One region of the Shewanella sp. SP2S2-4 genome, then DNA from elsewhere that is predicted to be linked to it. Evidence: predicted binding sites of a transcription regulator. Region 1 holds the regulator's gene; each other region holds the start of a gene.
What was found. The regulator sigma-54, encoded in region 1, starts transcription at its own class of promoters, with help from an activator protein. The targets are predictions, from matches to a motif close to GTTGGCACGNNNNTNGNNT.
Positions count from the first base shown of each region.

Region 2: a site for sigma-54 is predicted at 1,140-1,158, ahead of Q4Q54_RS01815 (P-II family nitrogen regulator). Genes of this name have one in related genera too.
Region 3: a site for sigma-54 is predicted at 1,077-1,095, ahead of Q4Q54_RS02870 (DUF3192 domain-containing protein). Genes of this name have one in related genera too.

Region 1 covers NZ_JAUOER010000011.1:31,863-35,000, reverse strand. The annotation lists gene lptB (LPS export ABC transporter ATP-binding protein) at 1-642, shown strand, start outside; gene Q4Q54_RS10640 (RNA polymerase factor sigma-54) at 750-2,228, shown strand; gene hpf (ribosome hibernation promoting factor) at 2,257-2,544, shown strand; gene ptsN (PTS IIA-like nitrogen regulatory protein PtsN) at 2,547-2,990, shown strand; gene rapZ (RNase adapter RapZ) at 2,987-3,138, shown strand, end outside.
Region 2 covers NZ_JAUOER010000001.1:406,666-409,803, reverse strand. The annotation lists gene Q4Q54_RS01825 (putative porin) at 1-238, shown strand, start outside; gene Q4Q54_RS01820 (hydrolase) at 314-862, opposite strand; gene Q4Q54_RS01815 (P-II family nitrogen regulator) at 1,206-1,544, shown strand; gene Q4Q54_RS01810 (ammonium transporter) at 1,555-2,805, shown strand; gene Q4Q54_RS01805 (hypothetical protein) at 3,025-3,138, shown strand, end outside.
Region 3 covers NZ_JAUOER010000002.1:229,355-232,492, reverse strand. The annotation lists gene Q4Q54_RS02880 (Zn-ribbon-containing protein) at 1-604, opposite strand, end outside; gene Q4Q54_RS02875 (hypothetical protein) at 604-987, opposite strand; gene Q4Q54_RS02870 (DUF3192 domain-containing protein) at 1,152-1,559, shown strand; gene Q4Q54_RS02865 (DUF2789 domain-containing protein) at 1,570-1,803, opposite strand; gene Q4Q54_RS02860 (GNAT family N-acetyltransferase) at 1,953-2,600, shown strand; gene Q4Q54_RS02855 (DUF962 domain-containing protein) at 2,584-2,889, shown strand.

The sequences.
Region 1 (3,138 bases):
GGTCAAGTTGTTGGACTGCTCGGCCCGAACGGCGCGGGTAAAACCACCACCTTTTACATGGTCGTCGGTCTGGTTAAAAGCGATAAAGGCCACATCTTTATCGACGATGATGATTTAACCGCAGATCCTATGCACCTGCGCGCCCGCAAAGGCATAGGTTACTTGCCGCAGGAAGCCAGTATCTTCCGTAAGCTGACCGTCCATGACAACATCATGGCCGTACTGCAAACGCGCAAAGAATTAAAAAAAGAGCAAAGGGAAGAACAACTCGAGCATCTGCTCGAAGAATTCCACATCACCCACATCCGTGACAGCCAAGGCATGTCATTGTCGGGTGGCGAACGTCGCCGTGTCGAAATTGCACGGGCGTTAGCAGCAAATCCTAAGTTCATTTTGCTCGATGAACCCTTTGCTGGTGTCGATCCGATTTCGGTTATCGACATCAAAAAGATTATCGAACAGCTCAAAAGTCGTGGCCTTGGCGTGTTGATCACCGACCATAATGTTCGCGAGACATTAGATGTGTGTGAACATGCCTATATTGTGAGTCACGGAAACCTGATTGCCGAAGGAACACCTGCAGAGATCTTAGACAATCAGCAAGTTAGGGCTGTGTACTTAGGTGAACAATTCAGGCTATAGTTAATCAAGCGGAGCCAATGGAGGCAATTTGTGCCAGCATTGGGCTCCACTCAAGATGATAACAAGCGACCTCATCCAACAATAATAACGTAGGGATCAGCGGTAACATGAAAGCGTCACTCCAGCTCAAACTGGGTCAACAGTTAACCATGACGCCACAATTACAACAGGCCATTCGTCTGTTGCAACTGTCGTCATTAGAACTGCAGCAAGAGATCCAGCAAGCCTTAGATTCTAATCCCCTTCTCGAGCTGGAAGAGGATCAATTCGACGCCACTAAAGACCCTGTAAACCAAACGCTTTCCGATACGGATTTCAGTGAATCGAGCACTCTGCCGCCAGAGAAAGACAGCTCCACCATAGATACGGCAGAGTCGCTCACGAAAGAGTCCATGCCCGACGAACTGCCCATGGACACCACTTGGGATGAAGTGTTTACCGCCTCCCCCAATTCTGGCCCCGGCGGCAGTCGTGAAGACGATATGCCCTTCCAAGGTGAGACCAGTGAAGGCTTGTATGAACACTTAGAATGGCAAAAAAACCTCACGCCGTTTTCTGAAACCGATTTAGCCATTGCCACCGCCATTATTGATGCCATCGACGATCAAGGCTATCTCACCCAAAGTACTGACGAAATCCTCGAAGCCATGGGCAATTCGGAGGTCGAGCTCGACGAAGTCGAAGCCGTACTCAAGCGCATTCAACATTTTGATCCCATTGGTGTTGCCGCCCGCGATTTAAGCGAGTGCCTGTTGATCCAACTGTCGCATTTCGCCGCTGACACGCCCAACCTAGAAAACGCCCGCATGTTGATCAAAGATCATTTAGATCTGATCGCCGCCCGCGACTTTAGGCTGTTGATGCGTAAGACTAAATTAAAAGAGGATGAGTTAAGGGACGGCATCGCGCTTATCCAAACCCTCAATCCCCGCCCAGGTTTATTGATTACGCCCAACGATGACGAATACGTCATCCCGGATGTGTCAGTGTCGAAGAAAAATGGTCGCTGGGTGGTTGAGCTTAATCCTGACTGCATGCCAAAAATCAATGTAAACCAACATTATGCCTCGATGGCGCGCAGCACTAAAAGCCAAGCCGATAGCCAATTTATTCGTGGCCATCTACAAGAGGCTAAATGGTTTATCAAGAGTTTAGAGAGCCGTAATGATACCCTGTTGAAGGTGGCGAACTGTATCGTCCAATATCAGCAAGGTTTCTTTGAATACGGTGAAGAAGCCATGAAACCTATGGTGCTGAACGATATTGCCGAAGCGGTAGAAATGCATGAGTCGACCATCTCACGGGTGACTACCCAGAAATACATGCATACCCCTAAGGGACTTTTTGAACTAAAATACTTCTTCTCTAGCCACGTCGGTACTGACGATGGTGGGGAGTGCTCATCCACAGCAATCAGAGCCTTCATTAAGAAACTGGTTGCAGCGGAAAACCAGAAAAAACCATTGAGCGACAGTAAGATGGCGCAACTTCTGGCAGAACAAGGGATCAACGTAGCCCGCAGAACCATTGCGAAGTACCGAGAGGCTATGCTCATTCCGCCTTCTAATCAGCGTAAAAGTTTATAACCTACAGTGGATATCGGAGGACGTTTCTATGCAAATAAACCTGAGTGGACACCATGTCGAAATTACCGAATCGTTACGCGCATATGTAGAAGAAAAGTTTTCAAAACTTGAACGCCATTTCGAACAGATCAATAATGTGCACGTTGTGCTCAATGTCGAAAAAATGCAACAGATTGCCGAAGCGAGAATAAATCTTATCGGTGGTGAAGTTTTTGCTACTTCAGAGCATGCTGACATGTATGCCGCTATAGACGCCCTGATTGACAAGCTTGATCGTCAGGTTATTAAACACAAAGAGAAGTTAACAAAACACTAATAATGGAACTTTGTACCATACTGCGGCCGGAGTGCACTACCTGCGCCACTCCGGGCAGCAAGAAAAAGGTACTGGAACTCATCAGCGACTTAGTCGCTGCCCAGTACCCGACCCTCTCATCTCAAGAGATATTCGAAAGCCTAGTGGCGCGCGAAAAGATGGGGAGCACAGGTATAGGTAACGGCATCGCCATTCCACATGGTCGACTAGCCGATATAGATCAGCCCATTGCCATACTCATTAAGTGTGAAGAGCCGATAGCATTCGATGCTATCGATAAGCAACCTGTTGATATTTTATTTGCACTACTGGTGCCTGCAGACCAATGTCAGCAGCACTTAAGTACCTTGTCTTGCATGGCCGAAAAGCTGAGCGACAAGCAAATATTAAAGCAATTACGCAAGACGCATGATGAAACGGAACTCTATCAGGTAATCACTGGATGAAACTGGTCATAGTGTCGGGCCGCTCAGGCTCAGGCAAATCTGTCGCCCTAAGGGTACTCGAAGATCTCGGCTATTATTGTGTCGATAACCTTCCCTTGCCCTTAATCGGCACTTTGCTTGAGCAACTCAAAGGCAGTAACGATCTCGT
Region 2 (3,138 bases), on a different contig from region 1:
CTGGACACATCAAGATTCTGACGACACATTCAATTTAGGTGCTGATTGGTATGTGACTAAATCATGGTCTGTTGGTCTAGGTTATACTGATGATGGTCATGATGATACTTTCGTATTAAAAACCGCTTATTGGTTACGTCTATCTGATAGCTTCTCTGCAAACTTTGAGTTAGCTAGAGAATTAGATTCCGATGCTGATGGTGTATTTATTGGTTTAGGTCTGACTGGTCGTTTCTAATTTAATAATTGTAACGATATTTTAATATAAAGGTCACAAGTTAATGTGACCTTTATTATTTTACCCTGAATAAATTTAAGACTGTTTTATCAGTTTTAATAATGCCCTAAAGCGCTCGCCTTGGGCCTGATGTTGTAATTCAAATAATAGTGATTCAACGTTCGTTAATAAGGCGCCTCTGGCTGTCATCATCTGAATACCCAGTTGTTTATTCTCAGCACTGCGTGACGAGACGCCGTCTGCGACGAGATGCACCGAATATTGCTGCTCTATAAGGTCACAACAGGTTTGATAAACACAAACATGGGTTTCAATGCCCGCCAGTATGACGTGTTTACGATTTGTCTTAGTGAGTGCCTGTGCAAACTCTTCACAGTGCCAACCGCTAAAATGTTGCTTGGCAATGGGGGAGCCGGTTTTCTCTAGCAAGGTTTGAAGCTCAGGACTGGTTGCTCCGAGTTTATCGGGTAGCTGTTCTAACCACAGTATGGGTATTTCAAATAATTGTGCACCTTGGATTAAGGTCTGTAGTTGTTGGTGCAGCTTGTCACTGTTATCCATGATTTGTGCAAGTTTTCCCTGCACATCGACGATAACGAGAACACATTCTTCGGGTTTTAACATCGGGCCTTCCTTCTGCGCTTGATGATTGTCTTAGTGATGATCTTCGCTTTTGTCTAAGAGCTTGTGCTGTGATGCTCAGATTTCATCTCGATTTACGCTTCCCCAGTAGACCCCAATTTAACCTTGTTACCAATAGGCCTAAGGTCGAATAGCTGTTGCACTTAAACTGCTCACTAAAAGAGTGCGTTGCACTTGTTTGTGCTCGATCATGGTGCATTTTTAACCTTTAAAAATAACCTTGTTTAGTTAAAGTTTAAAATAATCAGTAGGTTAAATTGTTGGCCTAATGATTGAATTACCTTTGATACAAGTTAATAACAATCGCGTTTTTTTGGAGGTCAGGATGAAACTAGTCAGCGCTATCATCAAGCCATTTAAGTTGGATGATGTCCGTGAAGCTATCGCCGGAATAGGTATTGAAGGCATGACGGTGACCGAAGTTAAAGGTTTTGGCCGTCAAAAAGGGCACACAGAGTTGTATCGTGGCGCCGAGTATCAGGTGGATTTTTTGCCAAAAGTAAAACTAGAAATTGCCACTAAGGCTGAAAATCTTGACATGTTGATTGAGGCCATCACCACGGCGGCTCATACGGGGAAAATTGGCGACGGTAAGATCTTCGTCGTCGACTTAGAACAAGCTATCCGTATCCGTACGGGTGAACTCGATACAGAAGCGCTATAAGGGGCTGACAATGGAAGAATTAACAAAATTAGGCGGCACAGTCACTGAACTACGCTTTGCACTCGATACCTTTTACTTTTTGATTTCTGGTGCGTTAGTTATGTGGATGGCGGCGGGATTCGCCATGTTAGAAGCGGGTTTAGTTCGCTCTAAAAACACCACTGAAATTTTAACGAAGAACGTTGTGTTGTACGCGATTGCCTGTGTAATGTATCTGCTGGTTGGCTACAACATCATGTATGTGGATAACACTGAAGGGGGTTGGTTACCATCGATTGGTACCTTAATCGGTTCTCAATCATCGGATGCGAGCCATGCATTAGAATCTGACTTCTTCTTCCAAGTGGTGTTTGTGGCAACGGCGATGTCAATTGTCTCTGGCGCTGTGGCGGAACGGATGAAGTTATGGGCTTTCCTGTTCTTCTCTGTGGTGATGACAGCGGTTATCTATCCAGTAGAAGGGTATTGGACTTGGGGCCAAGGTTTTATCTCTAAACTGGGCTTTGTGGACTTTGCCGGTAGCGGTATTGTGCACATGACAGGTGCGACGGCGGCGATTGCGGGTGTGTTATTGCTCGGTGCGCGTAAGGGTAAATATGGCCCTAACGGTCAAGTGAATCCTATCCCTGGCTCTAACTTGCCAATGGCAACCTTAGGTATGTTTATTCTGTGGATGGGCTGGTTTGGCTTCAACGGTGGCTCGCAATTAATGGTATCGGATGCGGCGAATGCGAGCTCAGTGGCAAAAGTGTTTGTTAATACCAATACTGCGGCGGCGTTCGGTGCTATCTCTGCGCTTATCGTGTGTAAGATGATTTGGGGTAAAGCGGATTTAACCATGATACTCAACGGTATTCTGGCGGGTTTAGTGGCGATTACGGCTGATCCGCTATCACCTTCACTGTTAATGGCGGGCGTGATTGGTGTGGTTGCTGGTGGTTTAGTGGTGTTCTCTATTGTGGGCTTAGATCGCATAAAGATCGATGATCCAGTGGGCGCTATTTCAGTACACGGCGTAGCTGGCTTCCTTGGTCTAATGTGTGTGCCATTATCCAACGCTGATGCGACCATTACTGGGCAGTTGACCGGTGCAGCCTTCATCTTTACTTGGGTATTCTGTTCATCCTTTGTGGTTTGGTATGCGATTAAGAAAACCATGGGGATCCGTGTGACTGAGGAAGAAGAATACAATGGTATGGATGCGTCTGATTGTGGTATCGATGCTTACCCAGAGTTTGTTACGGTTAAAAATGCTGGTTAAGTAAACTGGCGAATGAATGGTGATTCAACTTGATGCCTAGCGTGGATCGAGGGATAGTAAAGCAGAGCTTAGGCTCTGCTTTTTTATGGGGCTTGGTCATGGGTTAAGCTCAAGGCGGTTTAGAGTGGGGCTTAAGCAGGCTGCCGTGCATTACCTTACAGCATGATTTACCTACACTATTTACCTACAGTATTTACTGCATCAACAGAGGGGTGAACTATGAGCTTACATGCCACAGCTGTCGGTCAATTTACGCGACTCAGCCTTATCGTTATTGCTGGCTTGATATCAGTATCTGCCTTAGCAGGGGAAATCATAGTTAACCGCTCGAGT
Region 3 (3,138 bases), on a different contig from region 1:
AGGTCGGAATTTTAGTGAGATATTCGATACGGCCGCGCAAATCCCAACCTCTGCGAAATAAATCACTGTCTGGACTCGATAATTCCTCAAGTGCGGCAAATTCTGCTTTGGTGGCCGCCGCCATTTGTAACTCGTCACAGGCTTGCCATTCGCTCTGCCAACGGATAATGCGTTTGTGATCGCCATTAAAGGTTGCTGGAAGTCGATATAAGGGAATGGGCAGTAGATTATCGCCGCTGCGCAGGGGCGAGCACATGTGCACAAAGCTGGTATACAGCAGTTGCCAGCTGGGTGTGTCAGTATTGCTGACCTCAGAATTAATGTCCTGACCGATAAACTTTTCTCGCGGCGCGAGTAGCTTAGCGTCGGTTAACTCTGCTAAGGCTTTTTTGACCCAAGGGCTGTGATATTTATGCGCTAAACTGCTTTTCTCTGGCATCAGTAAACGCACTCTAAACTCACCGTCATTAAAGGCGACCGCAAATTCTCGCCCTAAGATTTGGCCATTAGCTCGATAGGCTTCAAGGAGCTGATTAATGGCTTTTTCGGCGGCAGAGATAGTGGTGTCGGCGAAGCATTCGAAGCGCAGTTCAGTGACAAACATTAAGCGGTTTTTCCTTGGGATTCTAATAAGTTGATGCGTTGTTTTAGTTCAAGCAGTTCGTTTTTCAATTGCATGATTTCTGCTTTTTGCTGCTCAGCATGACGCTCAAAATGCGTCTGTTGTATCTGCAGACGCTCGGCAAGCAGCGCAAGCGTCAAGGTATCGTTAGTTGCTGCGGCTTCGATTGTCGGGCTGAGGGCTTGTAACTCGGCTAAACGCTCGCGATCCGCCTTAGGCATAGATTTAAATTGCTGCAAGCCTTGGATCAATATCGGTAAAGGTAGGCTGCTACCTAAACGGGTTTTAATTAAGGCAAGGCTCGGTACTTTACCGCAGGCTTCGAGCGAACGTGCAGCCGCTAATACTTGGTCAAGTGGACTCATAATTAGCAAAATTCCTTAATTTGTTGAATGATTTAAACTAATCTCAAAAGGTTTCGTAAGTTTTTTCATTTAAAAACAATGTGTTGTCATTTGGCATCTATTTTGCTTATTGTCCTGCCTAAATCGCTTTTTCAAGCAAAAATAATAATCACACAGGATGTCACATGATTAACCACAAATTGAATAACAAACTTATCGCCATCACTTTTTTAGGGCTTGCAAGCTTAGGTCTTAGCGGCTGTGTGGTCAATGTCGGTGATGGCGAATCGGGTTGGGATAGCAGCGAATCATGGGAGAAAGTGCAGGATAAAAACCGCACGAACTTAACCAAACTGAGTTTAGGGATGCCCAAAGACCAAGTGATGATCTTAATGGGCACCGCTGATTTTAGTGAAGCCTACATTCAACAAAGTGCTCAACAAGGTGAATCGAATAAAGAAGTCTTAGTGTTGTTTTATCGTACCCAGCGCAATAATGGCGATGGAAAAACCACTAAGGATGAATGCACACCTATCGTGCTGAGCAACAATGCCTTAGTGGGTTGGGGTGAAACGGCTTACAGTAAAATTTAACCCGCGAGTTTTATAGCTTACGTAGCTGAGTATCTAGTTGCTCAATGGGCTCAGTCCAGAGGGCATCAGCTTCTAGGCCTTCGATGATAAAGCTCTTTTGAGCTGGGGTCCAAAAGGGCGCTTGGCTTAGATGGATGTGATGGTCGATGTCATGGGTTGCAATAAATTGCGCTATGGCTTCATCGCTACTGTCTAAACCGAGTTGCTCGAATAAGTGGCTTAGGTCTACTGGAGTTGTATCCATCATTATTTCCTTTTCAGTATAGTGCCTTCGTTTAGAGTAAGCGCCTGATTGAAAAATGCAATCTATGATTAAAATTTGCACTTTTCCGTTTCCTTGGTAAATTAATTGTTACTCATAAAAAGTGTGAGCTAAGTCAAGGAATACTAATAATGGACAATGAAACCTTGGAAGACTGCCGTGCAGTCTATTTGACCGCGGAAGACTTACGCATTGCCGCCTCTATCCTCTACAACGCTTATCATGATGACCCTTTTTTTGTCGATTCACTTTTTACCTCAGATAAAGCCGCTTACGAGCAAAAACTGCGCGCCGCGATCCGCGAAGAACTCAATACGTTATGGCAACAAAAACAAGCACTCATAGGTTTGTTCGACCATGAAAGACTGGTTGGTTTAGCCTGTGTGGTAACGCAAGAAGTGCCTTTGGGAGAAGGGCGTTACTGGCATTGGCGCTTAAAGATGTTGTTAGGTACTGGCTGGCAATCGACCCAAGCGTTGATGAAAAAAGAGTCCAGTATTGTCGAACTCTTACCCAGTAAGCACTGCGGTATTTTGCAGTTTATCGCCCTTGCACCGAACGAGCAGCACAAAGGACTCGGACATAAGTTAGTGCAAGCGGTAGTGAGTTGGTGTGATGAACAGCCGGATTTGGATGGTATTGGCGTGTTTGCCGCCCAGGAGAGCCATCTGCAGTTATTTACCCAGCATGATTTTGTCTCTTTAGGCGAGCTCAATATCGGCAGTGTCCATGGTCAGTTATTATTCTATTCGGTTCAACAAGATGACTCACTCTTATAAACGGTTCGCCGATTTCTATCCTTTCTATTTATCCCAACATCAGCACCCGACTTGCCGGCAATTACACTTTATTGGCAGTTGTTTAGTCCTGCTGCTGATTGGCATTGCCTTGGTTTCACAAGCCTGGTGGCTATGTTGGTTTATTCCGGTCGTTGGCTACGGTTTTGCGTGGGTGGGACACTTAGTATTCGAGAAGAATCGACCCGCGACATTTCAGTATCCCTTTTACAGTTTGATGGCTGATTGGATAATGTTTGCTCAGATGATCAGCGGCTTTTTTAAGCGTTAAAAAAGCCGTCCGAGTGAGATGCCCATGCCCGTGTGAGAGATCGCTTACAAACGCTGTAGGACATAATGTTTTCTTTTTGATTGTTTTTTGTTCTCTTATGTTTAATTTTAAATAGAATCATTTGCTTATGTTTATTTAGTTTATGTTTGACCGTAATTTCTTTTGTAGTCCGTTCTTTGAGCCGAACAAAAAAGTCATGGTTAACGTAGAATTCACTCATGGCCAAAGCAAATGGATAGCAAGGAAAGC